Regions from separate parts of the Streptomyces sp. NBC_01013 genome, predicted to be linked through region 1. Evidence: riboswitches for the same ligand, from Rfam matches in the RefSeq annotation. Region 1 holds a riboswitch; each other region holds the start of a gene.

What was found. Region 1 has a riboswitch for cyclic di-AMP ahead of OG538_RS16890 (M23 family metallopeptidase). Riboswitches for the same ligand answer to the same signal wherever they lie in the genome.
Positions count from the first base shown of each region.
Region 2: another riboswitch for cyclic di-AMP. It lies ahead of OG538_RS03110 (peptidoglycan DD-metalloendopeptidase family protein); the one in region 1 lies ahead of OG538_RS16890 (M23 family metallopeptidase).
Region 3: another riboswitch for cyclic di-AMP. It lies ahead of OG538_RS32595 (transglycosylase SLT domain-containing protein); the one in region 1 lies ahead of OG538_RS16890 (M23 family metallopeptidase).

Region 1 covers NZ_CP108687.1:3,919,355-3,929,118, forward strand. The annotation lists gene trmB (tRNA (guanosine(46)-N7)-methyltransferase TrmB) at 1-680, shown strand, start outside; gene OG538_RS16880 (PrsW family glutamic-type intramembrane protease) at 809-2,428, shown strand; gene OG538_RS16885 (aldo/keto reductase) at 2,425-3,369, opposite strand; gene OG538_RS16890 (M23 family metallopeptidase) at 3,529-4,698, opposite strand; cyclic di-AMP (ydaO/yuaA leader) riboswitch at 4,710-4,863, opposite strand; gene OG538_RS16895 (PP2C family protein-serine/threonine phosphatase) at 5,171-6,358, opposite strand; tRNA gene OG538_RS16900 (tRNA-Met) at 6,551-6,624, opposite strand; gene OG538_RS16905 (hypothetical protein) at 7,070-7,444, shown strand; gene OG538_RS16910 (SHOCT domain-containing protein) at 7,596-8,006, shown strand; gene OG538_RS16915 (NAD(P)/FAD-dependent oxidoreductase) at 8,132-9,556, opposite strand.
Region 2 covers NZ_CP108687.1:716,600-726,363, forward strand. The annotation lists gene OG538_RS03085 (STM4014 family protein) at 1-32, shown strand, start outside; gene OG538_RS03090 (STM4013/SEN3800 family hydrolase) at 70-885, shown strand; gene OG538_RS03095 (STM4012 family radical SAM protein) at 882-2,246, shown strand; gene OG538_RS03100 (STM4011 family radical SAM protein) at 2,254-3,153, shown strand; gene OG538_RS03105 (SGNH/GDSL hydrolase family protein) at 3,166-4,002, opposite strand; gene OG538_RS03110 (peptidoglycan DD-metalloendopeptidase family protein) at 4,232-5,164, opposite strand; cyclic di-AMP (ydaO/yuaA leader) riboswitch at 5,170-5,326, opposite strand; gene OG538_RS03115 (tyrosine-protein phosphatase) at 5,800-6,606, shown strand; gene OG538_RS03120 (DUF6126 family protein) at 6,716-6,892, opposite strand; gene OG538_RS03125 (XRE family transcriptional regulator) at 6,940-7,548, opposite strand; gene OG538_RS03130 (aspartate aminotransferase family protein) at 7,643-9,040, opposite strand; gene dxs (1-deoxy-D-xylulose-5-phosphate synthase) at 9,037-9,764, opposite strand, start outside.
Region 3 covers NZ_CP108687.1:7,468,703-7,478,466, forward strand. The annotation lists gene OG538_RS32585 (FecCD family ABC transporter permease) at 1-945, shown strand, start outside; gene OG538_RS32590 (ABC transporter ATP-binding protein) at 976-1,821, shown strand; cyclic di-AMP (ydaO/yuaA leader) riboswitch at 2,119-2,303, shown strand; gene OG538_RS32595 (transglycosylase SLT domain-containing protein) at 2,309-3,190, shown strand; gene OG538_RS32600 (FG-GAP repeat protein) at 3,418-4,896, shown strand; gene OG538_RS32605 (dihydrodipicolinate reductase) at 5,007-6,086, shown strand; gene OG538_RS32610 (carboxymuconolactone decarboxylase family protein) at 6,083-6,562, shown strand; gene OG538_RS32615 (GMC oxidoreductase) at 6,655-8,298, opposite strand; gene OG538_RS32620 (antitoxin) at 8,495-8,683, shown strand; gene OG538_RS32625 (hypothetical protein) at 8,851-9,021, opposite strand; gene OG538_RS32630 (SpoIIE family protein phosphatase) at 9,156-9,764, shown strand, end outside.

The DNA of each region.
Region 1 (9,764 bases):
GCTCGCACCACGAGCGCCGGATCCGTAGTTTCCAGCCGCGCCGCAGCCGGGTCACACCCGGCCAGCAGGACGCCCTGGAGCGCCTCTGGCCGAAGTGGGGCCTGGACATCGACGGGCTGCGGGTCCTCGATCTGCGGGAGCTGTTCGACGGACTCCCGGTGGTCCTGGAGATCGGCTTCGGCATGGGCGAGGCCACCGCTCAGATGGCCGCCGACGACCCGGGCACCGGCATTCTCGCCGTCGACGTGCACACCCCCGGCCAGGGCAATCTGCTCGGCCTCGCGGACCGGAACGGCGTGTCCAACATCCGGGTCGCCAACGGGGACGCGATCATCCTGCTGCGCGAGATGCTTGAGCCGGACGCACTGGACGGGCTGCGGGTGTACTTCCCCGACCCGTGGCCCAAGTCGCGCCACCACAAGCGCCGGCTGATCCAGCCGGAGTTCCTCGACCTGGCGGCGCAGCGACTGAAGCCCGGAGCGGTGCTGCACTGCGCGACCGACTGGGAGCCGTACGCCGAGCAGATGCTTGAGGTGCTGAGCGCGCACCCCCGCTTCGAGAACACGGCCGCGGACGGCGGCTACGCACCACGGCCCGCGTTCCGGCCGCTGACCCGGTTCGAGGGGCAGGGACTGGACAAGGGCCACGTGGTGCACGACCTGCTCTTCGCCCGCCGCTGACCGGACACCCGGCGGTCACCGGCCCATCCGAGTACCCGCCACTGACCGGACACCCGGCGGTCCCCGGCCCACCCGAGTGCGATCCATGCACCATGGCCGTTGTCAGTCCGGCTCGTTAGGGTCGTGGGGTGTCCGACGGGTCTGTTCAGCGACAGTCGCAGCCGGCCGTCCCCGTGCTCGAGGAGCACCGGGTCGGCGAGATCCTGGCTGCCGTACCGGACCGGGGCCAGTGGCGCTATCACCCACGCCGGGTCGGCATGCTGTGGCGGAGCAGGACGTTCCGCCTCGTCGCCGTCTTCACCGTGCTGGCGCTCTGCGGGCTGGTGATCCTCGCCCTGGTCCGCGACCAGACGGGGACGCAGGGGTTCCTCGTCGGGCTGGGTCTGGCCGTGCTGCCCGTCCCGGTCCTGATGACGGCGTTCCGCTGGCTGGACCGGGTCGAACCGGGCCCGTGGCGCACCATGCTGTTCGCCTTCGCCTGGGGTGCCTGCGCGGCCGCCCTGGTGGCGATCATCGCGAACTCCTTCGCGACACGGTGGATCGCCACCGCCACGGCCGATCCGGGCGGCGCGGACACCCTGGGCGCCACGGTCATAGCTCCCGTCGTGGAGGAGAGCGCCAAGGCGGCAGCCGTCCTGCTGCTCTTCCTCTTTCGGCGACGGGACTTCGGCGGGATCGTCGACGGCGTGGTCGTCGCCGGCTTCACCGCGACAGGTTTCGCCTTCACCGAGAACATCCTCTATCTGGGCAACGCCTTCGGCGAGGACCAGCAGATGGGCTCGGGCTTCGCCTCCGTGACCGTGGCGACGTTCTTCGTACGTGCGGTGATGTCGCCGTTCGCCCATCCGCTCTTCACCGTGCTGACGGGCATAGGTTTCGGGATCGCCGCGAGCAGTGCGCGCCATCAGCGGTTGCGGCGCATCGCGCTTCCGCTGCTGGGCCTTCTCCTCGCCATGGGCATGCACGCCCTGTGGAACGGCTCGTCCTCGTTCGGCCCGTACGGTTTCTACGCCGTGTACGGGGCCTTCATGGTCCCGGTCTTCGGGCTGGTGACCTGGCTGGCGATCTGGGCCCGCCGACGCGAGCTGCGCACCCTCGGCGTCGAACTGCCGGCGTACGCCGCAGCCGGCTGGCTGTCCCCCGCCGAGCCTCTCGCCCTCTCCTCGATGCGGGCCCGCGGCATGGCCCGGGACGTCGCCCGCCGGCGCGCGGGGGCAGCGACGGCGGGCCCGTACGGCACGCCTCACGGCTACCCGCACCATCCGGCACACGCTCCCGCGCACGCCCATCACGCCGCCCACGCCCACGCACGCGCCCGGATGCCCGCCGGGGCGCGGAAAGAGGTGAAGGCCCAGGGCAGGGCGGCGGCCCGGACGGTCGCCGAGTACGAGTCGTTCGCGACCTCGCTGGCCTTCCTCCGGCGACAGGCCCGCCGCGGCACGGCGGGCCCGGACTTCGCCGAGCGCGAGCGGGAGTTGCTGCACCACCTGTGGCAACGCAGAGGGACCGCGGGTCCCGCCCTGGCGTTCGCGGCGCAGGCCACGGGTCGTCTGCGCCCGAGGTTCGTGCCCTCTTCGGGCGGGCCGTACCCGGGACCGGCCCAGGGCTACGGGGCGTACCCGCCCCACGGCGGCCATGCCCCGTACCCGCACCCCTCACACCCGTACACCGGGCAGCCCTACAGCGCACCGGCGTACACGAACCCGCCGCACTACAACCAGCCGCGGTACGAACAACCCAGCCCTTAGGCGGAAGCCTCGGTGAGGTCGGCCAGGTCCTGGTCCGTCAGCCGAAGACCGGCGACGGCCACCAGGGCCGGAAGCTGCTCGACCGTGCGGGCCGAGGCGATCGGTGCGGCGACGGTGGGCCGGGCCGCCAGCCATGCAAGCGCCACGGTCGCGATCTCCGCGTCCCGCTCCTGGGCCACCTTGTCGAGCGCGGCGAGCACCTTCTGTCCACGCGCGGACTCCAGGTGCGCGCCCGCACTCCCGGCCCGCGCGCTCTCCACGGCCGTCCCCGGGCGGTACTTGCCGGTGAGGAACCCGGAGGCGAGGGCGAAGTACGGAACAGCCGCGAGGCCGGCGTCGGCGGCGGTGTCCTGGAGCTCGCCCTCGTAGGTGTCCCGGGAGACGAGGTTGTAGTGCGGCTGCAGTGCCACGTAGCGGGCGAGCCCCTCGCGCTCCGAGAAGTCCAGCGAGGCGCGCAGTCGCTGCGAGCTGATGTTGGACGCGGCGATCTCGCGGACCTTGCCGTCCTTCACCAGCTGGTCGAGTGCGGTGATGATCTCCTCGACCGGGACCGTCTCGTCGTCGAAGTGCGTGTAATAGAGGTCGATGTGGTCGGTGCCGAGCCGGCGCAGGGACTCCTCGGCGGCGGCCTTGATGGTGGTGGCGGAGAGCCCCTTGTACGCGGGGTGTGCGCCGACCTTGGTGGCCACGACGATGTCGGAGCGGTTTCCGCGCGCGGCGAGCCACTTGCCGATGAGGGTCTCCGACTCTCCGCCCTCGTTGCCGAGGACCCACGCCGAGTAGGAGTCGGCGGTGTCGACGAAGTTGCCGCCGGCCGCCGCGTACGCGTCGAGGACGGCGAAGGACTGCGCCTCGTCGGCGGTCCAGCCGAAGACGTTGCCTCCGAGGGCGAGCGGGAAGACCTGGAGGCCGGAGGAGCCGAGCTTGCGGAGAGAAGTCATGAAGGGAACAACCGCTGTCACGGGTTCCGCTATTCCGTGGCCGATACATCTGAACCGGCCCGAGAGTGGACGGACACGGACCGGCAGCCCTGACGTCGGGGGGTGAGCGTCAGGGCTGCCGGGGCGATGGGCCGGAGAACCCGGCGGGGGGGAACGGTCTCAGACCGTGAGGCCCCGCGCGGTCAGCCAGGGCATCGGGTCGATGCCGGTGCCGTCCGGGGTGTGGACCTCCAGGTGGAGGTGCGGGCCGGTCACGTTGCCGGTCGCGCCGACGCGCCCGATGGTGTCGCCCGTCGTGACCTTCTGGCCGATGCTGACATCGATCGAGGACTGGTGGCAGAACCACAGCTCCGTGCCGTCCTCCAGCTCCAGGACCGTGCGGTAGCCGTAGGAACCGGAGTAGCCGGCCGACGTGACCGTGCCGGTGTGGATGGCCTTGATCGGGGTACCGGTCGGCGCCGCGAAGTCGAGGCCCGTGTGGTAGCCGGAGGACCACATCGATCCGGCCTCGCCGAAGGTCGAGGTGATCGTGTACGAAGAGGTGGGGATGGCGTAGCTGGCGGCGAGCTTGGCCAGTCGCAGGGCCTCCGCCTTCTTCGCCGCCTCCTCCGCCGCCTTCTTCTTCTCGGCGGCGATCTTGGCCTCGGCGGCGTCCTGCTGCTTCTTCGCCTCGGCTGCGGCCTTCTCCGCTGCGGCCTTCTCCGCGACCGCCTTCACCTCGGCGTCGGCGGCGTCCTGCTGCTGCTCGGCCTGCTGGAGGATGCGGGCGCGGAGTGCCTCACCGGCGTCGGTGGTGCCCTGCTCGGCCTCGGCGGTGGTGATACCCGCCGTCGTCAGCGGAGCGGAAGCGGTCTCGGCCGCGGCCTTCTCCGCCGCGGACTCGGTCTCGCCCGAGAACAGTGCGCCGACACCCGGGAGGGACTTGGCGTCAGGGAGATTGTCCGCGATGGAATCGGGAAGAGAAATGGAGACCGGCGGCTTGCTCTGGGCGGTGGCCATGCCACCCGCACCGACGGCCGCGATGACGCCGACGCCGAGGACGGTGGAGCTGCGAGCCAGACCATTGCGCTGCTTGGCGACGCGGTGCTTGCCGCGCACCGGCCGAATGGACTCCTCGGTGGGATTCCATTCCTCCCAGGTCCTGTCGGGCCCGGAGTCGTCGGCGCGGAAGTCGTTGCCGAAGTCGCTGCCCCGATCGGTCCCGTAATCGGTCGCGTAGGCGGCCCCGTACTCCGTACCGAAAGTGGTGGCGGGCCGGGTCGCGAAGTCATCGCCGTACTCGGACCCGAACCGGGAGGGAGCTTCGGGGGCAGGCTTGTTGGACGCCACTGGGGCGCACTCCTTTCCTTCCTTCTCGCCTACCGGGTTAGCTGACGGGTTCGGAGCAGGAAGGTCTCCTACGGGTGCCTCAGCCTCGTCACGAGACAGAGATGCCCGATTCACCCCATGTAGGTGGTTCCCCGGTTCCCTTGCGGAATTCGGCGCTCGCGCACGGTGCCGCCACTGACGGCGGCTGGGACAACCGCGCTGCGTTATCGAACGTTAATAGACACCGGGGTCCGATTCCAAGCCGTTCCCACTGATCGTTCACGTCTTTGGCCTGGACTTTACGGGACACAACCGGGCGGAATCGGGCGAGTTGATCGCCAGTCAACCGGTAGCCGCTTTCTGACGTTGCGTCAAATGTTATGCGGAGTGGTGCTCTTCAGTTACGGACGGTGGTATCGCCGGCCGGCAGCACCGCACCCACCCGCCCCAGGGGCTGACCGGCGGGCCTTGCGTACGGACCTTGAAGCCATGCTCACCCGATCCCACCCCCCAGGCCCACGATCTTCACGGTCCTGCGCCGGTCGGGCTGGCCCTCGGCCGGTCGCCCGACCGCGAGCAGCGCCATGTCGTCCGTCGACTCGCCACCGGTGTGCAGCCGCACGTCGTCGGTCAGCGCGGAGAGCAGCTCCTCGGGCCCCGGGAAGATCCGGCCCCGCAGCCGTTCGGCGGGGTCGTAGAAGACCCCTTCGTCGTCACGGGCCTCGGAGAGGCCGTCCGTATAGAGGAGGAGCGTCGCCCCGGCGGGCAGATCCCACACATCGGCCCGGTCCGGCCACACCCCCAGGTCCATCCCCAGCGGCAACGCCGGCACCGAAGGAGCGAGCACCTCCAGTGCCCCGTCCGCGTGCAGCAGCAGCGGCTCGGGATGGCCCCGGTTGACGATCCGCACCCGGGTCGAGCCCGGAGGGATCTCCGCGAGCACGGCAGTGATGAAGCCCTCGACCGCGTCGAGGCCGCCGCGCCGGCTCGACTCCCGAGCGAGTGCGCGCTCCAGACGCTGCGCCACGTCCTCCAGGGTCTTCGCCTCCTCGGCCGCCTCCCGGAAGGCCCCGATGACGACCGCCACCGCTTCCACGGCGTCCAGACCCTTTCCGCGCACGTCCCCGACCACCAGTCGCACCCCCTGCGGGGTGTCCGTCACCGAGAACAGGTCACCGCCGACGAACTCGTCCGCCTGCGCCGCTTCGTACCGCGCGGCCACGTGAAGCCCGCCGATCCGCTCGGACGGCGTCGGCAGCACCGCCCGCATGGCGGTCTCCGCGATGACGCGTGCCGAGGCCAGCTGCTCGTTGCTGCGCCGCACGACCCCGTTGATCACGACGGCGAGGACGGAGACGGTGAGGACGGTCAGGAGTTCGATCGAGGGCACGACCTGGATCAGGCTGCCGCTGGAGATCCGCAGCCCGACGACCGCCAGCAGCGCGGCGACGCCGGTACGGACGGTGCTGGCCAGCGAGAAGAACGGCGCGGCGATCAGCGGGGCCGCCGCGAACAACGGGATGGCCGTGAAGGCGGGCGGGGTGAGGGCGTCGAACAACAGGCCCCCGGCGATCATCAGCGCCGGCAGCGCCCGGACGAACCGGCGGGTCCGCACACCCCCGGCACGCCTCCTGCGCCGCGTATCCCGCTTCCCCACCTGCTGGTCTCCTGCCCGGTGCATCCACGGCCGCGGACGGTACCGCGCACCACCACCCCCAGGCTTCCCGGAGCGGGGTCGCGGGGCGACTCCTCGTCGGCCAATGGGGGTACGGATGCGGCCTCTGCGGCTCGCACGGCCGCGACCCGGCGGGCCGGCGGCGTACAAACGAATCAGGCCCGGCACGCTGTATGCATGCCGGGCCTGAATCTTCAGTAGCGGGGACAGGATTTGAACCTGCGACCTCTGGGTTATGAGCCCAGCGAGCTACCGAGCTGCTCCACCCCGCGTCGGTAAACACAACTCTACGGCATGTCGGGGACGCTCATGACCACCCCGTACCCGGACCCTCCCACGAGAACGCCCTCGCCCGGGCCGCCGGCCGTGCGCCGCCCGATCCCCTCCCACCGCGGACACCCTCCGCAGGCAGCCGCTCCTCCCCCTCAACCCTGGCATCTGTACGGGGAATCGACGCACCCGAACCAGAACAAACCCTTCCCACACGCCTTTTGGCGCGCCGGAGCTCCGCCTCCCCTGCGGACGATCTTCACCAGGCCGTCAAAGTGTTGGAAACGAGAAGGTGTTGCGAGGAACACGTGTTCTGCCGCAAGGTAACTGCTGCATCCCCCGGACCGGTGGGCTGCCCGTGCGAGCAGGCCCCGGAACGCGCATGTCGCCGCGCCCCGCAAGCCGCTCCCGGTCTCTCATCGCAGCCTGTCTGGAGGGCCCTCGACGATGACCGCACCGCTCACTCCCGCCCCCGCCCCTGTCCCGGCCACCTCGCCCTCACCCATCCGCGCCGCCGTCCTCAGCGGCGCCATCGGCGGCGTGATGGGGGCGGTGATGAGCGCGGCAGTGAACTACGCGGCCGTCGGCCTTCCGGACAGCGAGTCGGTCAACGCGCTCAACCATGGGATATCGGGCCTGATCAGCGGCTTCATCGCCGGCTTCATCGGGATCCTGACGCACAGCCGGAAGACCGCGTCGGCGGCACGCGCGGCAGAGGCTGCGCCTGCGTCCACATCCGCCTCCGCGATCCCGCGGCCGGCCGAGCCTGCGGAGCCGACCGCCGACGCGGCATCGGCCGCGACCCCCGCGCCGGAGAAGTAGCACCGCACTCCGCGCCGCGTCGCACCGCGCCCGCCCGTCCCCCTTCCCCCTCCCGGCGGAACACGGGAAACCCCAACAGGCGCATGCATAAATGCGGTGATATGACTGATTTCAGATTTCAGTCATTCGACGCGGCGCCGGGAGTGGACCGATGGACGACTATCCGCTGCTCAACCTGTTCTGGACCATGCTCTGGTTCTTCCTCTGGATCATGTGGCTCTTCCTCCTGTTCCGGGTCATCATGGACATCTTCCGCAGTGACGACCTCAACGGATGGGCCAAGGCGGGCTGGCTGATCCTGGCGCTGGTACTGCCGTACCTGGGCGTCCTGATCTACGTGATCGCGCGTGGCAGGTCCATGGGGACGCGGGACGTGCGGGAGGCGAAGGAACGCGACGCGGCCTTCAAGGCGTACGTGAGAGAGGCCGCGAACAGCCCGGACGCCGGCGGCACGTCGAGAGGCGGCCACGTCGAGGACCTCGCGAAGCTCGCGGACCTCAAGGACAAGGGTGCGCTTTCGGAGGAGGAGTACCAGCGGGCGAAGTCGAAGCTCCTCGTCTGACCCCTCCCGGTCGCACAGCCCATCCGGGCCACGGCGTCGGTGACGGCCTTTCCACGGCCGTCACCGACGCCGTCGTCCGTGCACGGCCGGCACCGGGAAGCCGCTCCACCACGCGACACGGCCCGTCAGGTACGCCGCACGGCCGACTCCCACTCCTCGCGGGCCGGCCCGTCGAATTCGGGCGTGAAGTCCGGGTGCTGCGCCAGCCAGCACGCCACGCGGCCGCGCACCTCCTCGGTGCCGTAGGCCTGATCAGCGGGCTGGACGAGATGGCGGATGCGGGCGCGGGCCCGCATGACGACCGGGTCGTCCCAGGAACAGGCGGACAGCGCGGCCTTCTCGCGGGCCGCCCCGGTGGGCGGCTGCGCGGACACCCGCGCGGGATGCCTGAGCCGGTCCTCGTTGGCGCGGTCCATGGCGACCTGGACGTCGAACCACGGGCGCAGGGTCCGCCCGGCCCAGTGGTGGTAGTCCACCGCGAACGCCTCCGGGTCATCGGCGGCATGCGATGCGTGGCCTGCCGCCCACTGCGCCGCCCACAGGGCCAGCGCCACGCCCTGCCCCATCGTGGGATTGGTGTGCGTGACCGCGTCGCCGACCCCGACCAGGCCGGTGGCCACGGGCCCGGCCACGTCGCAAAGGCCGGTCCAGCGGTTGTCGAGGCCACCCATCGCCAGCACTCGGGAAACCGCCTCGGGCCGCAGGTCCAGCCATGCGGCCACAGCGGGAAAGGTCCTGGCCACCCGTTCGAACACCTCGGGGTCCAGGAGGGCGCCACGGGTGGGGTCGGCAGTGGACACGGTCAGGAACACCGCGAACGTGTCGTTGTCGGAGGGGAACACCCCGCCGACCGCGAAGGCCGCCACCGATCCCGCCTTGACCCGCCCCGGATCCCTCGGGCCGCCCGGGGGCAGCCGGTACCAGCGGCAGAAGTACGCGATCCCGATGCGGTGGTTCTCCACGACGGCGTCCCGGCAGCCCGCCTCGGCCAGCCAGCCCGGCACCGGGGAGCGGCGCCCGCCGGCGTCCAGCACCAGATCGGCGTCGTGGCGCCCGGACCGCGACCGCACCCCCGTCACCCGGGGAACGCCCCCGGGTGCGCCTGCTTGCCGGTCCACGGCGAGCCCATCGGCGGGCTCCCCGAGCCGCACGTCCACGGTCGGTTCGCGGTGGACGGCATCGTGCAGCGCGGCCTCCAGCACGATGCGCCGCGTCCGGATCGTGATCAGGTCCTCGTCGCCCGGGAGTGCGGGCGGGCGGGCGTCGAACCAATCGAGCTCGTTGTGTTCGGCCGCCCCCATCCGGAGCATCGCCTCGTACACGTCGGGGGCCTCCTCCCGCAGCACGGTCCGGACGGGTGCCAGGAGCCCGTGGGGCTGGACGGCCTGGGGCACCCCCGGGCGCCGCCAGTCGAAGAAGTCCGCGTCGAGATCGGGCCCCGGCCGGTGTCCGTCCCGCTCCAGCACCGTGACCGGATGCCCCCGACGTCCCAGAAACAACGCGGCGGCAAGGCCGCCGATCCCGCCACCGACTATCGCGACCCGTGTCAATACAGCTCCCTCAGCGCCGAGTTGCCCATCCACGGTAGCCCGGCGGCAGCGGCTCGTACCCGCCGCCCGTACATCCGTGCAGGACGACTTCCGTACCGGCACGCGCGGCGACCCGGGTCACCGCGCGGCAGGCCGACGGGTCACCGTAGGCGTGAGCAGCCTGGCCCGGGACCGGGGCACGAGCACGACCACGAGATCAGCGGGTCGA
Region 2 (9,764 bases), 3.2 Mb from region 1:
CAAGGAACCACCGTGTCAGCGCAACCCCCTGAATCAGCCTCCGGCGCCATGAACGCCGTCGACCCCGACATGAGCGAGGTCGTGGGCAGCCACGATCTGCTGCTCGTCACCCTGGACACCCTGCGGTACGACGTCGCGGCGGAGCTCGCCGCCGCCGGGCGCATCCCCCATCTGGCCCGGCATCTGCCGGGCGGCGTCTGGGAGAAGCGGCATGCCCCGGGGAGTTTCACCTTTGCCTCGCACCAGGCGATCTTCGCGGGGTTCCTGCCCACGCCGGCGTCTCCCGGGCCGCATCCCCGGCTGTTCGCCGCTCGGTTCGCCGGCAGTGAGACCACGGCGGAGCGCACCTACGTCTTCGATGCGCCGGACCTGGTCTCCGCGCTCGCCGGGGCGGGGTACCGCACGGTGTGCATCGGCGGCGTGGGGTTCTTCAACCGGCAGGCGCCGCTCGGCTCGGTGCTGCCCGGACTGTTCCAGGAGGCGCACTGGGAGCCGGAGTTCGGTGTCGCCTCGCCCACCTCGTTCGAGGCGCAGGTGGACCGCGCCGAGCACGTCGTCCGGGAGCTCCCGGACGGCCAGCGGCTGTTCCTGTTCGTCAACGTGTCGGCGCTGCACCAGCCGAACTGGTTCCACCGACCCGGTGCCACCTCGGACACGGGCGACAGCCGCGCCACGCACGCTGCCGCGCTGGAGTACGTGGACGCCCACATCGGCCGCCTCTTCACCGCCGCGAGCAGCCGGCGCCGCACCTTCGTCATCGTCTGCTCCGACCACGGCACGGCGTACGGCGACGACGGCTACACCGGTCACCGGCTCGGCCACGAGTCCGTCTGGACCGTTCCGTACGCGCACTTCTTCCTGGAACCGGGGGCCACCGCACGATGACCAGTCGGCACACCACTCGCCCCTACCGGAGCTACGTCTACGCCTACCCGCACAAGACGGCGTACAGCAGTCTCTCCGAACACCCCGGTGGGCGCCCCACCCTGCGTGACCTGTGGGCGGGTGAGAGCAAGGACGCGCTCTCCCTCTACCTCCACATACCCTTCTGCGAGGTCCGGTGCGGCTTCTGCAACCTCTTCACCCGGATCGGCGCGCCCGGCGAACTCACCACCCGCTATCTCGACGCGCTGGACCGGCAGGCAACTGCCGTACGGGACGCGCTGGGCGACGAGGAACCGGTGCGCTTCGCCGCGGCAGCGTTCGGCGGCGGAACCCCCACGTTCCTGAACGCCGGCGAGCTGGAGCGCCTGTGCGACATCGCGGAGAAGCGCATGAGCGCCGATCTGCGGTCGGTGCCGCTGTCCGTCGAGACCTCGCCGTCGACCGCCACAGCCGACCGGCTGGCCGTCCTCGCCGACCGGGGGACGACCAGGATCAGCATCGGTGTGCAGAGCTTCGTCGAGGCCGAGGCGCGCGCCGCGGCCCGTCCTCAGCGCCGTGCCGATGTGGAGACGGCCCTCGGCCTGATCCGCGACTGCGGGATCCCCGTCCTCAACATCGACCTGATCTACGGCATCGACGGCCAGTCCGAGCGGAGCTGGCGCACCTCGCTGGACGCGGCGCTCCAGTGGCGGCCGGAGGAGCTGTATCTCTACCCGCTGTACGTCCGTCCGCTGACGGGCCTGGGCAAGCTCGGGGCGGCAGACAGGGCCGCGGCGGACGAGGCCTGGGACGAACAGCGGCTGCGGCTGTACCGGGCCGGTCGCGATCATCTCCTCGCCCACGGCTACGAGCAGGTGTCGATGCGGATGTTCCGCCGTTCCGACGCGCCCCGGGCCGAGGGTCCCGACGACTACGCCTGTCAGACCGACGGCATGATCGGTCTGGGCTGCGGGGCCCGTTCGTACACCTCCCGGCTGCACTACTCCTTCGACTACGCGGTGGAGATGCGTGAGGTGCGGGCGATCATCGACGGTTACACGGCCACCGAGGACTTCTCGCACGCCGAGGTGGGCCGGTTCACCGACGGTGACGAGGCGCGCCGCCGCCATCTCCTGCAGTCCGTCCTGCAGGCCGAGGGGCTGCGTGTGTCCGAATACCGCGAACGCTTCGGCACGGACCCGTGGGAGGACTTCCCCGCGGAACTCGCCCGGTTCGACACCCGGGGTTGGCTCGACCCGGACGCGGCGGCCGACGGCCGGCTGCGCCTGTCGCCCGAGGGGCTCGCCCACTCGGACGCCGTGGGACCCGACCTCTTCTCTCCTGCCGTACGGGCCGCGATGGCCGCGTACGAGCTGAAGTGAGCCCCACATGGACCTGACGATCCTCTACCGCGGTCCGCTCGCCTCGTGCGATTACGACTGCCCGTACTGCCCGTTCGCCAAGCGGCGCGACAGCCGGGAGCAGTTGCGGATCGACCGGGCCGCGCTGGAGCGCTTCACGGCCTGGGCGGCGGCCCAGAGCGGTGACCGGATCTCGGTGCTGTTCACTCCGTGGGGCGAGGGGCTGGTGCGCTCCTGGTACCGCCGGGCCGTGGTCGAGCTGGCCCGGCTGCCGCATGTCCGCCGGGTGGCGATCCAGACGAACCTCGGCGGCCGTACGCAGTGGCTGGCCGCGGCGGGGGCCGCGGGGCGCGACAAGATCGCGCTCTGGTGCACGTACCACCCGGGCCAGACACCGTACGAGCGGTTCCTCGGGCGCTGCGGAGAACTGGCGTCCCTCGGGATACGCCACAGCGTGGGGGTGGTCGGGCTGGAGGGTCATCTCGACGAGGCGCGGCGGCTGCGGGCGGCCCTTCCCGACGAGGTGTACCTCTGGGTCAACGCCGCCGAGGGGCACACCTATACGGACGAGGAGGCGGACAGGTGGACGGCGATCGACCCGCTTTTCCCGTACAGCCGCCATCCGCACCGCTCGGCCGGACTGCCCTGCCGGACCGGTGAGTCGGTGATCTCGGTGGACGGCGAAGGCACGGTGCGTCGCTGCCACTTCGTGCGCGCGGAACTCGGCAACCTCTACGACGGCAGCTACCGCGCGGCGCTGGGGCCCCGGGCCTGTCCGCTCGCCGTCTGCGACTGTCACATCGGCTATGTGCACCTGGAGACACTGCCGCTGTACGACGTCTTCGCGGGCGGGGTGCTGGAGCGCATACCGGCGCCGCCGCTGTCCTCGGCCACCCCGGCCGGTGTTCCGGGTGTCCGGGGCGACTGAGGACCGCGGGGCTCAGAGCGGCAGCAGGTCGGGGCGCTTGGCCTCCACGTGGTCGCCGGAGGACTCGCCGCGCAGCCGCCGGCCGATCCAAGGCACCAGGTACTCGCGTGCCCAGTGAATGTCGTCGCGCCGTACTTCGAGCGTTCCGCGCTGTGCCTGGGGCGGCCACTCCTGGTCCGGGTCCGCGGGCACGTGGAGGCCGAGGACCTGGGCGGCGCGGAGCGCGACCCGGGTGTGCCCCTCGGGCGACAGGTGCAGCCGGTCGTTGTCCCAGGCCCGCCGGTCCTGGACCGAGCGCAGGGACCACAGGTCGAGGACCGGGCAGTCGTAGCGGTCGGCGATGGACCGCACATGGGCGGTGTACGTGGCGATCTTGCCGCGCAGATGGCGCAGCACGGGAACGTTGCGGGTGTCGAAGCCGGTGGTGACCATGACCGTGCCCACCGACCGGGTCAGGTCGGCCACCGCGCGCTCGAAGCGCTCGGCCACGTCGTCGGGGTCGGTGCCCGGCCGGATGATGTCGTTGCCGCCCGCGCAAAAGCTCACCAGATCTGGGGCGAGTTCCTTGGCGCGCGGCACCTGCTCCTCGACGATCTGGTCGAGGAGGCGTCCTCGTACGGCGAGATTGGCGTACCTGAAGTTTCCGTGCGTGGTGCCTGTCGCCGCACCGAGGTCCGGGAGCTGGTCCGCGAGGAGTACCGCGAACCGGTCCGCCCAGCCGACGAGGGTTCCGCCCGGGCCGGGGTCACCGACTCCCTCGGTGAAGCTGTCGCCAATCGCCGCGTACGACCCGATGGCGCCCTTTTGGTTGATGACGCCCTGCTGGATGTTGTTCGAATCGTCTGCCACAAGGGCATATCCTGCACCGCCGAATGTGACCTACGCGACCGTATTATGGGGTTGACGGGTGGTGAGATAGACCACCCAGTCAGTTTTTGGTAAAGGGGGAATAAGTGCGAGTGCTTCCTCAGCACGGACCCCCCGGCACACGGGCCATGAGCAGAGGGACGGTGCGCCGCCGCGCACCGTCCCTCTATGCATTGCTCAGACCCGGGTCACCGGACCGCTGTTGCCTGGATCAGACGTTGATCCCGTGCGACGCCAGGTAGGCGATCGGGTCGATGTCCGAGCCGTAGGCCGGACCCGTGCGGACCTCGAAGTGGAGGTGCGGGCCGGTGGCGTTGCCGGTGGCGCCGGAGAGGCCGACCTGCTGGCCCGCGGTCACGGTCTGGCCGGCCGAGACCGACAGCGAGGACATGTGGCCGTACTGCGAGTAGTGGCCGTCGGCGTGCTTGATGACGACCTCGTTGCCGTACGCGCCGCCCCAGCCGGCGGTGACGACGGTGCCGGAGGTGATCGCCTTCACGCTCGTGCCGGTGGACACGGGGAAGTCGATGCCGGTGTGGCTGCCGCTGGACCAGTTGGCACCGGAGGCGCGGTAGGCGGTGGTGTGGTTGCCCGGGACCGGGTGGACGTAACCGGAGTCGTTGCTCTGGGTGGCCGGGGCCGAGGTCTCCTCGGACGACGGGGCGTCGGAGGAGGACGAGTCGGAGACCGGGGCGGCCTTGGTCTCAGCCTTGACCGGAGCCTTCGACGGAGTGGTGGAGCCCGTGGAGGTGGTCGAGGCGTGACCCCAGGCCTTGCCGCCGAGGGTCAGCTTCATGCCCGGGAAGATCAGGCTCGGGTCGTCGCCGACGACCTTGCGGTTGTCCTGGTACAGCTTCTCCCAGCCACCCTTGAGCTTGTGCTGGACAGCGATCTTCGACAGGTAGTCACCGGAGACCACGGTGTACGTCGTGGAGCCGGCCTGCTTCTGTGCCACCGGCTTGGCCGGAGTGGCGTGCGCGGCAGCGGCCGAGCTCGAGGCGGCGGGAGCGGACTGCTCCGCGGCGTTGGCACCGGTGGCGCCGAGCAGCGGAAGCGCGATGACGGCCCCGCCGGCACTCGCGACGACGACGCCACGGGCGATCGTGCTGGACTTGGGACGGCGGTGCTTACCCGATATGGGCATGAAGGTTTTCCTCTCCGGCGCCTACGAGGTGAGCTGTCGGGTTCGGACTGGAGATGTCCGGTCGCGACTGGCGCGACTTCACCCCGAGCCGACCGGATTCCCGGTCGGCGGCTTACCTGGTTCCCCCGCTCCTGCCACGCGGTGAGTGGGTGCGAATTCCGGGCGGCGGCAGGATTAGGCGGTCCGTCCGGATTGCAGAGAACGTAAACGAGCCGGGACGGCGGAAACAAGCCACGGGTTCCACGGGGGATTCCGCGCGGAGAAATCGGCGAGGAATTCCGGTCACACTCCGTGGATTACGGATCTTGGCTTTCCGCACCGTGCAAGGAATGCCCGGCAGCCCCACCGCCACACACCGTCACGGATATGATCCCGCTCACGAGAGGGTGACCATCTCCCGCATAAGTAGGGCATGTTCGGCTAAATATCCCAATACGGACATGTCATGCCCATCGCCTCCTCCTCATCGGGACGTCAGCGTGGATGCACCCCCTCCCAGCGAGCCCCCCAGACGCCTCATCCAGGCACGAAGTGCGGGCGCGGCCAGGATGATTGCCAGACGAATCAATGTCGTATCGTCACGAGAGTGGACCCGCGGGCGACACGCGCCGGCGACAGAGCCCCCAGGAGTGACCGTGACGCAGCAGCTGCCGCAGACCCCGTCGACGGAGCCCGAGCTGGCAGGTGTCCGCAATTTCCGTGACGTCGGCGGCCTGCCCACCTCGGACGGCCGCCGGGTGCGGTACGGGCGGCTCTACCGCAGCGGTCACCTGGCACACGCCACGGCCGAGGACGCCGCGTTCCTCGCCGGTCTGGGCCTGCACACCGTCTTCGACTTCCGCAACATGGCCGACCACAAACTGGACGGTCTGGACGTCGAACTTCCGGGAGTGCGCAATGTGAGCATCCCGCTGAGCGACCCGGCGGACGGCGCGGAGTTCTGGCGGATGGTGCGCGACGGCAACATGGAAGAGCTGCGGTCGATCCTGGCCGACGGCAAGGGGATGCACCGCATGATCGCTTCCTACCGCCGGATCATCCTGGACCGCACGGCCGAACACAGCCGGGTGCTGCATGCGCTGGCCGAGGACAGCGTGCCCGCCCTGATGCACTGCGCCGCCGGCAAGGACCGTGCGGGGCTCTCGATCGCGGTGTCCCTCCTCGCCGTCGGTGTCGAGCGCGAGGCCATCGAGGCCGACTACCTCAAGTCCAACGACGCGCACCGCCGCTACAAGGTCCGCCGCAGCGACACCTCCCCCGCCGGAATGTCCCCCGAGGTGATGGAGCTGCTCAATCCGCTCTTCGGCGCCCACGCCGACTACCTCGCCGCCGCCTTCACCACGATCGACGAGACCTGGGGCAGCACCGACCGCTACCTCGCCGACGGCCTCAAGATCACCCCGGAGACCCGCGAGCGACTGCGCGAGCGACTGCTCGACTGAGGGCCGTACAACCCGGATCCGCCGGATCGGCCCAAGGCCTTCGGACCGCCCGAGCCCGGCCCGATCCGGACGAGAGGTTCGGGTCCGGCCGTCCGGGCGGAGACCGCCGCTACTGGTTGTGCATCCCCACCGCGAACAGCAGATAGAGGAAGCCCGCGATGACATGCCCGGCCACCAGGTAGGCGAAGAGCCTGATGACGAGCCCCCGAGGCATCTTCTTCTCCTGCGGGTCGTACTTCTTGGGCCGGGCCGGGCTGAGCGGGTCGTAGTTCTCGGAATCGGACATGGCAGGTCCTCTCTGGCCACCGGCGGGCCGGCGGCGGGGACGGCGAATCAGCGACGGTGGATCCCGCTGCCGAGACACAGCTCGGCGGCGGGGCTCTGCAGCAGGGTGTGGACGAAGAGCAGCTCGGCGCCGTCGCGGTCCAGGGCCGCGATCCGGTGCGGGGTGAGCGAGTCGAAGTGCGCGCTGTCACCGGGGGCGAGGTCATGGACCGTCTCCCCGAGAGTCACCCTGAGGTGCCCGGCCAGGACGTACAGCCACTCCTCCCCGGGATGGACGCGCACCAGGTCCCCCTGGGCGCCGTGCGGGACCCGGACACGGAGAGCCTGCATCGCCCGTCCGGGACCGCCGGCCTGCTGGTACATCCAGCCATCGGCCTCGGCGCCCTCGAACCGGCGGCCGCGGACGATCGCGTCACGTTCCGGGGGAATCTCGCCGAGCAGCTCGGAAACCGTCGTACCGTAGATCCGGGCAAGCCCGAGCAGCATCGGCAGCGAGGGCTGGCGCCTGCCCGTTTCGAGCCGGGACAGGTGGGCGGGTGAGAGCCCGGCCCGCTGGGCGGCGGTCTCCAGGGTGAGACCACGACTGCGGCGCAGATCGCGCAGGCGTGGCGCGACCCCGGGCAGCTCGTCGGCCACCCCTCCTTCTGGAGGATTCATACCTTTATTGGGCCAGGAACTTTCCTCGGAGGCAAATTTCTTGCCTCCGAGGCAAAAGCACCGAGTGCGTCCCCGCGGATGACTTCACCCATGATCAGCGGTTGGCGACGGCCTGCTTCACCAGGGTCCGCCCGAAGTCCCACATCAGTCCGCCGCCGCTGTGCGCGTCGTCCATCACGGCCGTGAACGCGCCGACGAAGCGGTCCACGTCCGCCTCGTCGATCGTCAGGGGCGGAATCAGCTTGATCACTTCGAGATGGTCGCCGGATACCTGGGTCAGGATCCGATGCTTCTGGAGCAGCGGTACGACCACCATCTGCGCGAAGAGTCCCTTGCGGGCCGCCTGCAGCATCGTCCAGCGGCTGCGCAGCTTCAGCGAGCTGGGCCGGCCGAACTCGATGCCGATCATCAGCCCGCGTCCCCGCACCTCGTGCAGCAGCTCGTACTGCCCGACGAGCGCGGCCAGCCGTTCGCGCAGCAGGTCGCCGGTGCGGCGCGCGTTGGCCACCGTCTCCTCGTCCTCCATCACGGCGAGGACCGCGAGTCCGGCCGCCATCGCCTGGGCGTTGGACCCGAAACTCGCGGAGTGGACCAGGACCCGGTCCATCGAGGAGTAGACGCGTTTGAAGATCCAGTCCTTGCCGAGGGTCGCACCGACGGGCACATAGCCGCCGGAGAGCGCCTTGGCGACGCAGACCAGATCGGGTTCCACGCCTTCCTCGTGCTGGTACGCGTAGAAGTCCCCCGTCCTGCCCAGGCCGGTCTGCACCTCGTCGGCGATGAGGAGGGCCTTGTGTTTGTGCAACAGCTCCTGGGCCTGACGCAGGAAGCCTGGCGGCGCGGCGTGCACGCCCTTCCCCTGGATCGGTTCCACGACGAGTCCGGCCACATCGCCGCGCTTCAGTTCACGGCGCAGGGCGTCGAGGTCGCCGAGTGCGATGGCGGTGTCGGGCAGCAGCGGCGCGAAGCCGTCCCGGAAGCCGTCCTCGCCGTTGACGGAGAGCGAGCCGGTGGTCAGCCCGTGGAAGGCATGCGTGCAGTACAGGATCCTGGGCTTCCCGGTGGCGTACCGGGCGAACTTGAGGGCGGTCTCCACCGCCTCCGTGCCGCTGTTGCCGAAGAAGACCCGGTCCAGGTGCGGGCTGTGCGTCAGCAGCTTCTCGGCCAGCAGGCCCGGCAGCGGCTGGCAGTCGAACCGGGTCAGGTCGGCGAGCGAGGCGTCCAGGACGTCGTGCAGGGCCTTGCGCACGACGGGATGATGCCGGCCCAGGCCCATCACGCCGAAACCGGCGAGCATGTCCAGGTAGTCGTTGCCCTCGGCGTCCCAGAAGTGCGCACCCTCGGCCCGTTCGTAGACCTTGTCGAAGCCGATGGTGTGCAGCATGCGCGGGAGCTGGTGGTTGAGGTACTTCGTGTGCAGCTCGTAGCGTTCGGCGCCGCGCTCCGCGAGGAGCCGTGCCAGATCGAAGCCCTTGGGCCGGTCGTCCTTCATGCCCCGCTCTCCTTGTGCCCGTTGCCCGGGGCGCCCGGCCCCTTGCCCGTGGCCGCGTCCCGGGCGGCCAGCGCGGCGCTGATCCGGCCCGCGATCTCGACCGGTGTGAGTCCGATGTCTGCCAGGACCTCGGCCCGTTTCCCATGGGCGAGGAACTGATCGGGAATGCCGAACGTCCGCAGCGGAACGTCGACCCCGGCGTCCCGCAGCGCCTGTCCGACCGCCGAACCAACGCCTCCCGCACGGCTGTTGTCCTCCACGACGGCGACGAGCCGGTGCTGCGCGGCGAGTGGCGCGAGCTGCTCGTCGACCGGCTTGACCCAGCGGGGGTCGACCACCGTGCAGCGGATGTGGCCACCCGTGAGCAGATCGGCGGCCTGCAGGCAGACGGGGGCCATGACACCGACCGCGACCAGGAGCACATCGGCGTCCTCGGCGCGGTGCAGGACGTCCATGCCGCCGATGGTGCCGATCGCGGGTACCGGCTCCCCCACCGCCTCCTTCGGGAACCGGATCAGCGTCGGTGCGTCGTCGACGCCGACGGCCTCGCGCAGTTCGTCGCGCAGCCGCTCGGCGTCGCGCGGCGCGGCGATCCGCAGGCCGGGCACGACCTGGAGGACGGACATGTCCCACATGCCGTTGTGGGAGGCCCCGTCGGGTCCGGTGACCCCGGCCCGGTCGAGCACGAACGTCACACCGCACCTGTGCAGGGCGACGTCCATCA
Region 3 (9,764 bases), 3.5 Mb from region 1:
CTGGCCCTCCTCATCACCCTGGCGGTCATGGCGAGTTCGACCGGAATGGGCCTGCCGGAGACTCTCTCGGGACTGCTCGGAACTGGCGACGCCGGCACCGTGATGATCGTGCGGGACTTCCGGCTGCCCCGCATCTTCACCGGCCTGCTGGTCGGCGCCGCCCTCGGCATCGCGGGCTGCCTCACCCAGACCCTGGCAGGCAACCGGCTCGCCACACCGGACCTGGTCGGGGTCAACGAGGGGGCCACCGCTGCCGTGGTCGCCGCTGCCGCGGGGTCCGCCACCGGAATGGTCGGCAACTGGTGGCTCGGGCCGATCGGTGCCGTGGCCGCCGCGATCGTGGTCGTCCTGTGCGCCGGAGGAGCGGGCAGCGCCGGATACCGGCTGCTGGTGGCCGGGATCGGCGTCTCCACCTTCGTCGGTGCGGTGAGTGACCTGATCATGTCGCGCGAGAACGACAACACGGCGGGCGGCGTGTTCCTCTGGGCCGTCGGCAGCCTCAACGGACGCGACTGGGACGCCGGTGTGCCGCTGGGCGTCGTCCTGCTGTTCCTCGTTCCGCTCTCCCTGGCGGCCGGGTACCGCCTGCAACTGCTGCGCTTCGGCGACGAGGTGGCGAGCTCTCTCGGAGTGGACCTGCGACGAGTCCGTACGTTCGCGCTGGTCCTGGCCGTGCTGCTGGCCGGCACCGCGGTCGGGGTCGGCGGCCCCATCGCCTTCGTGGCCCTGGCGGCACCGGTCCTCGCGCAGCGGCTGAGCGGTCCCACCCGCGTCCCGGTCACCGGCTCGGCTCTGACCGGAGCCGCGCTGATCGCAGCGGCCGACGCGATCGGTCGCGTCGCCGCTCCGGTCGAACTGCCCGTCGGGGTCGTCACCAGCGTCCTCGGCGGACCCTTCCTCCTGTGGGTACTGCTGCGGCCCGACCGGGCCGCCGGAAAGGCGTGAGCAGAACATGACCGAGAACGTGAGCCGTACATGACCGAGAATCCGACCGGTACGAAGGCGGGCGTCGAGGCGGGCCTGGAAGTCCGTGGCCTGCGTGCCGGATACCCCGGCCGTCCCGTCGTCGAAAACGTCGACCTCACCGTTCCCGCCGGACAGGTCGTCGCGATCGTCGGCCCCAACGGCTGCGGGAAGTCGACCCTGCTGCGGACCGTCGCGCGGCTCCACCGGCCCGAGAGCGGCACGGTCCGGATAGGCGGCACGGACATCTGGGAGACCGGGCGGCGCAAGGCCGCCCACCACGTCGCGCTGCTGCCCCAGTCACCGCGCGCCCCCGAGGCCGTCACCGTGGCAGGGCTGGTGCGCTACGGACGCAGCCCGCACCAGGGGCTGCTGCGCCAGTGGTCGCGCGAGGACGAGCGGGCGGTACGCGACGCACTCGACGCCACCGGCACCGCGGCACTGGCGGGGGAGCGCATCGACCGGCTGTCCGGCGGTCAGCGCCAGCGCTGCTGGCTCGCGATGGTGCTGGCCCAGCAGACCCCTGTCGTCCTGCTCGACGAACCGACCAGCGCTCTGGACCTGGGGCACGCCGTCGAGGTCCTGGAACTCGTCCGCGAGGTCGCGGCCACCGGCCGCACCGTCGTCATGGTCCAGCACGACCTCGCCGCCGCCGCCCGGTACGCCGACCTCCTCGTCGCCATGAAGGGCGGCCGCGTCATCGCCCGGGGTGCCCCCCGCGAGACGGTCGACGAGGCGCTGGTGAAGGAGCTCTATGCGGTCGACGCCGACATCCTCCCCGCCCCGGGAGACGGCTCACCGGTCGTCGTGCCGCGCAGCCGTGCCGACATGATCGCGGCGCCGACATCTGCTCCATAATGTCCGAATTGAGCAATTATTTCGGATTAGTCAAAAACATCCCACAGGGTCACGCCTCAACGGGGCATGGATTACGAATACCTAGCAAATCACCCTTTTCGGGCACAGTGGCCAGCGTCACGTTTGCCGCCGTCGATGCGGAACCGGAGGCTTCGGTTCCCTGCTGTGCCAAGAAATTCTGGTTCCACGCATGTGACCGGCGTCGCACATTTCCTTTTATTGATCTTGCTGATCAATTGTGATCGGGAATTCTGGGCTTGTTTCGTCCGGTCTTTCTCGCTTACGGTCACCGTCAATCCGGATGGAACGCCGAATCCTGCCGCCGTCCGGTAACCCGACCACTCACGTACGGCAGGAGCGGGGGACCCAGGTTTGCTGCCGTTCCGGGGAATCCGGAGCGGCTTGGGGTGAAGTCGCCATGTGCGGCCGGACATCTCCAGTCCGAACCCGACAGCTCACCTCGCAGGCGGCGGAGAGGAAAAGCGCCATGCCCTTCAAGGGTCAGCACCGTCGTTCCAAGTCCACCCCCCTGACCCGCGGTTTCATCGCCGTGAGTGCGGGCGGAGCCGTTCTCGCGCTCCCCCTGATCGCTGCCGGATCGGCTTCCGCCGCACCGGCACACTCGGTCGTCGCAGCAAAGGCCTCGGCCCCGACTTCCGTGGCGGGCAAGGAAATTGCCGCACAGAAGACCGAGTCCACCACCTATTCCGTGGTCTCCGGTGATTCGCTTTCCAAGATCGCCCGCGGGCATTCCCTCAGCGGTGGCTGGGAGCGGCTGTACAAGGACAACCGGAGCGCGGTCGGCGGCAACCCCGACCTCATTCACCCGGGTCTGAAGCTGACCATCGGCGCCAAGTCCGTGGCCGCTGCCCCCAAGGCCGCGACCAAGAGCGAATTCAAGGCGGAGAACACGTCCGGCAGCGCCTCGCAGCCGTCCGCCGACCGGACCGAGAGCGCAGACCGTGCCGACCGTTCCCAGCGGACGACGGTCACGCCCGTCGCCGAGGAGACCGCCGCGACCACGCCCGCGCAGACCGCGACGTCGTACACCGACGACCTCGACGGCTGGATCAAGGAGTCGCTCGCCGTCATGGCCGACCACGGCATCCCCGGCAGCTACGACGGCATCTACCGCAACGTCATCCGCGAGTCCTCGGGCAACCCGCAGGTCGTCAACAACTGGGACTCGAACGCCGCTGCCGGCACCCCGTCCAAGGGCCTCCTCCAGGTCATCCAGCCCACGTTCGACGCGTTCCACGTGCCCGGCACCTCGCTGGACATCCTGGACCCGGTCGCCAACATCACCGCCGCGTGCAACTACGCCGCGGCCACGTACGGCTCGATCGACAACGTCTTCGGGGCCTACTGATCCCTTGCGGTTCCGCCCCCGGGCGGAGGCGTGAACAGGGGCGGAAGGGAGCTGAACTGCTCCTTTCCGCCCCTTTCGCCATGCCGTACAACCCTTGTGGCGCAGCACGGGTCCAACAGGGCGCCAGGAAGGTAACGGGCCCTTCCCGGCGCTCCGGCCCAGCGGCCTGCCCGGCCCGGTCGGCCGGACAGGCCTCGCCCGGTCATCCTTGAACCGAGGAGCCGTTCGTGCGCACCTACCGTCCGGCCGCCGTTGTCGCGGCCTCTCTCCTCCTGATCGCGGGAGCCGCCATCGCCGCGCCCTCCGCCTACGCCGGCGCCCCCGGCGGAACGCACGCGGACGACCGCAACACCGACTTCAACGGCGACGGCTACGAGGACGTGCTCATCGGCGCGCCCGGCGGGACCATCGCCGGCAGGAAGGGCGCGGGCTACGTGACCGTGCAGTACGGCGGGCCGGGTGGCATCGGCACTGCCCGGGGAGACGTCTTCAGCCAGGACACCACCGGGGTGCCCGGCGCCGCCGAGGCCGGGGACGGTTTCGGCCGGGCCCTGGCCACCGGCGACCTGGACGGGGACGGGTACGACGACGCGATCGTGGGACTCCCGGGCGAGAACATCGAGCCGGTGACCGACGCGGGCGGCGCCGTCGTCCTGTGGGGCTCCGCGGACGGGCTCTCCGGCACGGGCAGCGACTGGCTTCAGGCCGAGGGGCCCGTCGCCGGCGCAGGGTTCGGCGGCGCTCTCGTCGCCGCGCACTTCAGCCCCGACATCCCCGGCGACCAGCTGGCCGTGACCGGCCGCACCGACCTCGCCGTGTACCAGTACGACCCCGGGACCCGGCGGGATGCCATCTCACGCACCAGCCATGTCCCCGGCACACCGGGGCGCGAGATCGTGCCGCGGGCCATGACGACCGGCGACTACGACGGCAACGGCCTCGCCGACCTGGTCATCTCCGGGGTCACCATCGGCGAGGAGCCGGGCCACGGCTGGTCCACCCTCCTCTTCGGCGAGGTCCAGGGCCTCCGGTACGAACACGACCTGCGCGGCGGTCCCGCCGTTGCCTCCGGCGACATCGACGACGACGGCTACGACGACCTCGTCACCGGGGAGCCGCACAGCCCCGACGACGGCGGCGAGTCCATGACCGGTGGAGTGGTCGGCGTGTACTACGGCAGCGCGGGTGACGGGCCGGTCGGAGCCGAGGGCCCGGGCACCCCGCCCGTGTGGTGGACGCAGGACACCTCCGGTGTCCCCGGTGGCTCGGAGGCCGGCGACGGCTGGGGCGCCGACCTCTCCGTGGCGGACACCGACGGCGACGGGTACGCGGACGTGGCCATCGGCGCCCCGGGCGAGGACATCGGCACGCTCGCCGACGCCGGGGCCGTGTGGGTGCTGCGCGGCGCGGCCGGCGGGCTCACCGCCACCGGCGCCGCTTCGTGGGACCAGGACTCGCTGAACGTTCCGGGCACCCCCGAGAAGGGTGACCACTGGGGTGGCCAGGCGCGACTGACCGACCCCGACAAGGACGGGCGGGCCGGTCTGCTGACCGCGGCGCCCGGGGAGAACGCCGGCGACGGCGTCGTCTGGGCGTTCTCCGCCGGCGCCGGCGGAGTGACTGCCGCCGGCTCGTGGACGTTCGACGCGGGAGCGTTCGGCGGTCCGAGGACGGGCGCCGGATACGGGGCCGCGATCGACGAGTAGGAGCCCGGGGGAGCGGGCCGGGGCGAGTTCCCCGGCCTGCGCCGGTCCGTTCCCAACCCGGTGTGCGATGCCACTATGAACCTTTCATCCCGCGCGCTACCCTCCGCCGCATGATTTCCACGGTGGTCTGGGGTACCGGCAATGTCGGCCGCGCTGCCATCCGCGCGGTCGAGGCCCATCCGGCTCTGAAGCTCGCGCACGTACTCGTCCACGCCCCCGGCAAGGTGGGCCGCGACGCGGGCGCCCTGGCCGGGCTGGACCGCGATCTGGGCCTCGCCGCGACCGACGACGTCGACGCGGTGCTCGCCACCGCCCCTCGCGCCGTCGTGTACGCGGCTTCCGGCGACATCCGGCCCGACGAGGCCCTGGCCGACATCACCAGGGCGGTGGCCGCAGGCGCGGTCGTCGTCACCCCCGCCCTGTACGCGCTCTACGACCAGCGGGGCGCGCCGCCCGAGCTGCGCGAGCCCGTGCTCGAAGCCGTGGCCCGCGGTGGCGGCTCGCTCTTCGTCTCCGGCGTCGACCCCGGCTGGGGCAACGACGTACTTCCTCTGCTGATCAGCGGACTCGGCACCACGGTGGACGTGATCCGCTGTCAGGAGATCTTCGACTACTCCACGTACGACCAGCCCGACTCGGTCCGCCACCTCATCGGCATGGGACACCCCATGGAGTACGAGCCCCTCATGCTCGCGGCCTCCGTCCCGACCATGGTGTGGGGCGGCCAGATACGCCTGATGGCCCGGGCCCTGGGCGTGGAGCTCGACGACATCCGCGAGACCATGGCCCGGCGGCCGCTCGAGAGGACCGTCAGCACCCGGACGATGGGCGCGTTCGAGGCGGGCACCCAGGGCGCGGTCCGTTTCGAGGTGCAGGGCATCGTCGAGGGCGAACCCCGCATCGTCATCGAACACATCACCCGTATCCATCCGTCCTGTGCTCCGGACTGGCCGTCGCCGCCGGACGGCTCCGGTGCGCACCGGGTGATCATCGAGGGGCGCCCGCGCATCGAGGTCACCGTCGAGGCCACCGACGAGGGCGAGAACCGCTCGGCGGGCGGCAACGCCACCGCCGTCGGCCGGCTGGTGAACGCCATCGACTGGCTGGTGGAGGCGGAACCCGGACTCTACGACGCGCTCGACGTGCCCCTGCGTCCCGCAGCCGGCCGACTCGGAAGGAAGCAGTCATGATCATCGACATCCCCGAGGGCCAGGAGCCGATCGGCTACGTGTGGGGGGACATGGTTCCCGGCATCGGCATGGCCGCAGCGAACTTCTCGCTGTCGGTGTACGAGCACACGACGCTCGGGCTCCGGGAGTTCGAGGCCGCCAGACTGCGCATCGCGCAGATCAACGGCTGTCTGTTCTGCCTGGACTGGCGCACCGAACGCGACGGAGACAAGGTCGAGGAGGACTTCGCCGGCGCGGTGACCGACTGGCGCACCACAGAGGTCTTCGACGACCGGACCCGGCTGGCCGCCGAATACGCCGAGCGCTATGCCCTGGACCACCACGGCCTGGACGATGCCTTCTGGGCCCGGATGACGGCGCACTACAGCCAGCACGAGATCGTCGAACTGAGCATGAGCATCGGCTCCTGGCTCGCGTTCGGCAGGCTCAACCATGTGCTCGGTCTCGACGCCGTGTGCGTGCTGCCTGGTCACTGAATCCACCGCCGGCCGGACCCGGTTGCGGCGCGTGTCCAGTAGGAGGCCTGCCCGTGCCTCCTACTGGAAGGTCCGCCCCTTCGGCCGCGCCGTCACAGGTCGGTGGCGATGATCTTCTCGATGTTCCGTTCGGCGAGGGCCGTGATGGTGACGAACGGATTGACGCTGGTGTTGCCGGGGATCAGCGAGCCGTCGATGACGTAGAGGCCCGTATAGCCGTGCAGTCGGCCGTAGTTGTCGGTGGCTCTGCCGAGGACGGCGCCGCCGAGCGGGTGGTAGGTGAGGTGGTCGCCCCAGATCTTGTAGACGCCGAAGAGGTCGGTCCGGTAGATGGTCCCCTCCTTGGCGTTGATCTTGTCGAAGATCGTTTTCGCCATGTCGATGGAGGGCTGCTTCCAGGCGGTCTGCCAGTTCAGGTCGACCTTGCCCGTGGCGGCGTTCCAGGAGAACTGGGCACGGTGCGGGTTCTTCGTGATCGACAGGTAGAACGAGGCGTAGGTCTCGATCCCGGTCGGCAGCGGAGCGACCTCGGCGAACGCGCCGCCGGCGGCCCAGTTGTCGATGCCGCCGCAGGGGATGCTCGACTGGACCGCGCCCGTTGCGTCCCACATGTGGTTGGCGCGGCCGCACATGACGTTGCCGTTGTCGCCCCAGCCCTTGCCGACCTCGTCGCTCAGCCCGGACAGCGCGCCCGTGGCCTTCAGCCGGGTGAGCAGCTTGCTGGTGCCCACGCTGCCCGCGGCGAAGAACACCTTGTCCGCGGTGACCGTCTTGGTGGTCGCGACACTCCCGTCGGTGCGGAGTTCGTCGATGACGACCGTGTAGCCGCCGCCCTGTGCGGGGGCGACCGAAGTCACCTGGTGGAGGGGGGAGACGGTGACGTTGCCCGTCGCCGCGGCCTGGGCGAGGTAGGTCTTCTGCAGCGACTTCTTGCCGTAGTTGTTGCCGTAGAGGATCTCACCGTCCAGCGCCGACTTGGGTACGGTGCCGACGGCTTCCTTCTCCATGTAGTCCCAGTCGTACACGTCGGGTACGAAGACGAACGGGAAGCCGGAGCGCTGGGCGTGTTTGCGGCCCACGCGGGCGTACTGGTAGCAGTCCACGCTGTCGAACCACGCCGGGTCGATGGTGCCGACCCCGAGCCCGGCGTTGGCGCGCGGGTAGTAGGTGGAGTACATCTCCTCGGCGTCCACCGACGGGAGGATCGCGCCGAAGTTCTCGCGTCTGGGCGTCACCGCCATGCCGCCGTTGACCAGCGACCCGCCGCCGACGCCGCGCCCCTGGTACACCGTGATCCCGCTGAAGTCCTCGGCGTCGAGGATGCCGGTGTACCGGGGGATCGCCCTGTCGATGGGGAAGCCGAGGAAGTTGCTGAGGGGCTGCTTGCTCTTCGTGCGCAGCCAGTACGAACGCCCGTCGGGTTTCGTCGTGTTGGCGAAGATCTTGCCGTCGGCCCCGGGGGTGTCCCATGCCATCCCCATCTCGACCAGGTGCACGCGTACCCCTGCGCGGGCGAGACGCAGGGCGGCTACGGAACCTCCGTACCCGGTGCCGATCACCAGAACTGGAACGTGGTCCCCACTGCCGATCACAGAGGCAGGGCCGAAGGCGCGGGCCTGGGCGCCGGTGGCGTGACCGGAGAGCGCCGCCGCTCCCAGGATGAAACCTGTTCTAGCTACGAATCCGCGACGTGAGATACCGCTCGATCCCTTGTCGGGTAAGCTCAAGTCCGCCATGTGGCGTTCCTCACTCTCCGCTCGAATGGGAACGAGTTCTACTGGCGCTCGCGCGATAAGTCACTACATACCTATGGGTAATTTCCCCCGGATCCTCGGTCGTCTGCCGCGGGTGGCGGCCGCGGCGCCCCCGGGGTGCGGCGCGGGGGTATCGCATGGATGCTGGGAGGGTCAGCGTTCCATGAGGAGGAAAGTCATGAGCATGCTCGACAAGATCAAGGGCCTGATCAAGGGGCATCCCGACCAGGCCCGCAAGGGAGTCGAGAAGGGCGGCGACTTCATCGACAAGAAAACGGGCAACAAGTACAACGGCCAGGTCGATTCCGCCCAGCAGAAGCTCAATGACCAGTTCGGTGACCGTCGTCCGCCGACCGGCGAACAGTAGGGCAGCCGCACCCTCCGCAGGGCCTCCGCCCCGAACGGGCGCAGGCCCTGTGCTGTGCGTCGAAGGTCGGGAGACCGCGCAGTGAAGGAGCGGCAGCCGCCGTATGTGGGTGGCTGCCGCTCCTTCACCGCGCGCGGTCGTGCGGTGGCGCAGGCGTGAGGAAGAGGTCAGTTGTGGCCGAACTTCCGCTCGCGCTTGTGGGAGACCTGCTCGGAGATCGCCTTCACCGCATCGGGTGCGGGCGCCGTGCTCGTCTGCTCCTTGGCTTCCGTGGCCGTGGAGTGCTCGTGGCCTCCGGAGCGGGCGCCGCGGTTATGCCGACTCTGCTTCTTGCCCATGATCGTGCCTCCTTGCGGATGTCGGACGATGGGCCGCCTTCAGAGTTGCATACAACTACGAAGAGTGCATTTCGGTCGCAGATGCCGAACGCTCCGAAGTGCGCGGCACAGCGGCCGGGGAGCATGCTGGCAGGGTGACCTGGTACGGCGCGGTCCGGCGTAAGCCGCTCAGTCAGGGCAGCAGTGCGCCCGGAAGACTAAGGAACGGCAGGGTTCCGGACGAACTGCCACTGGTGCTTTCCCAGGCAGCCGTGAAGGCGATCGAGTCCGTCGGCGGTCAGGCCGGGGGCGTCTACCTGCGCTCCCTCACCCCGGGACTCCTGCGGCTCGCGGTCCTGGCAGGACTGCCGGGACCGCTGTTCCGCCCCTGGTGGCGGATGCATGTGAACCGGCCGTTCCCGGTCGCCGAGGCCTTCCGGTCGGGCCGGGCCGTGCATCTCGCCGACGCGGAAGAGGCGATGCGCCGTTTCCCGCAGCTGATGGCGGGACTGCCGTTCCCCTTCGGTTCCCTCTACATGCCGGTCACCATCGGCGGCAAGCCGGTCGGCGTCCTGGTCGTGCTGCGCCCGGCGACCCCCGGGCAGCCGGTGGAGGACGCCGACCGGCGCAGGCTGCGGAGCATCGGCGAAGCGCTCGGCGAGGCGCTGGCCGCCCTGGAGTCCGCGGGGACGGCAGTGGACTGGGACGACGAGCCGCTCCCCGTCCAGCTGCCGGCCGGCAGTTCGCCCCCCGTACGGATCGGC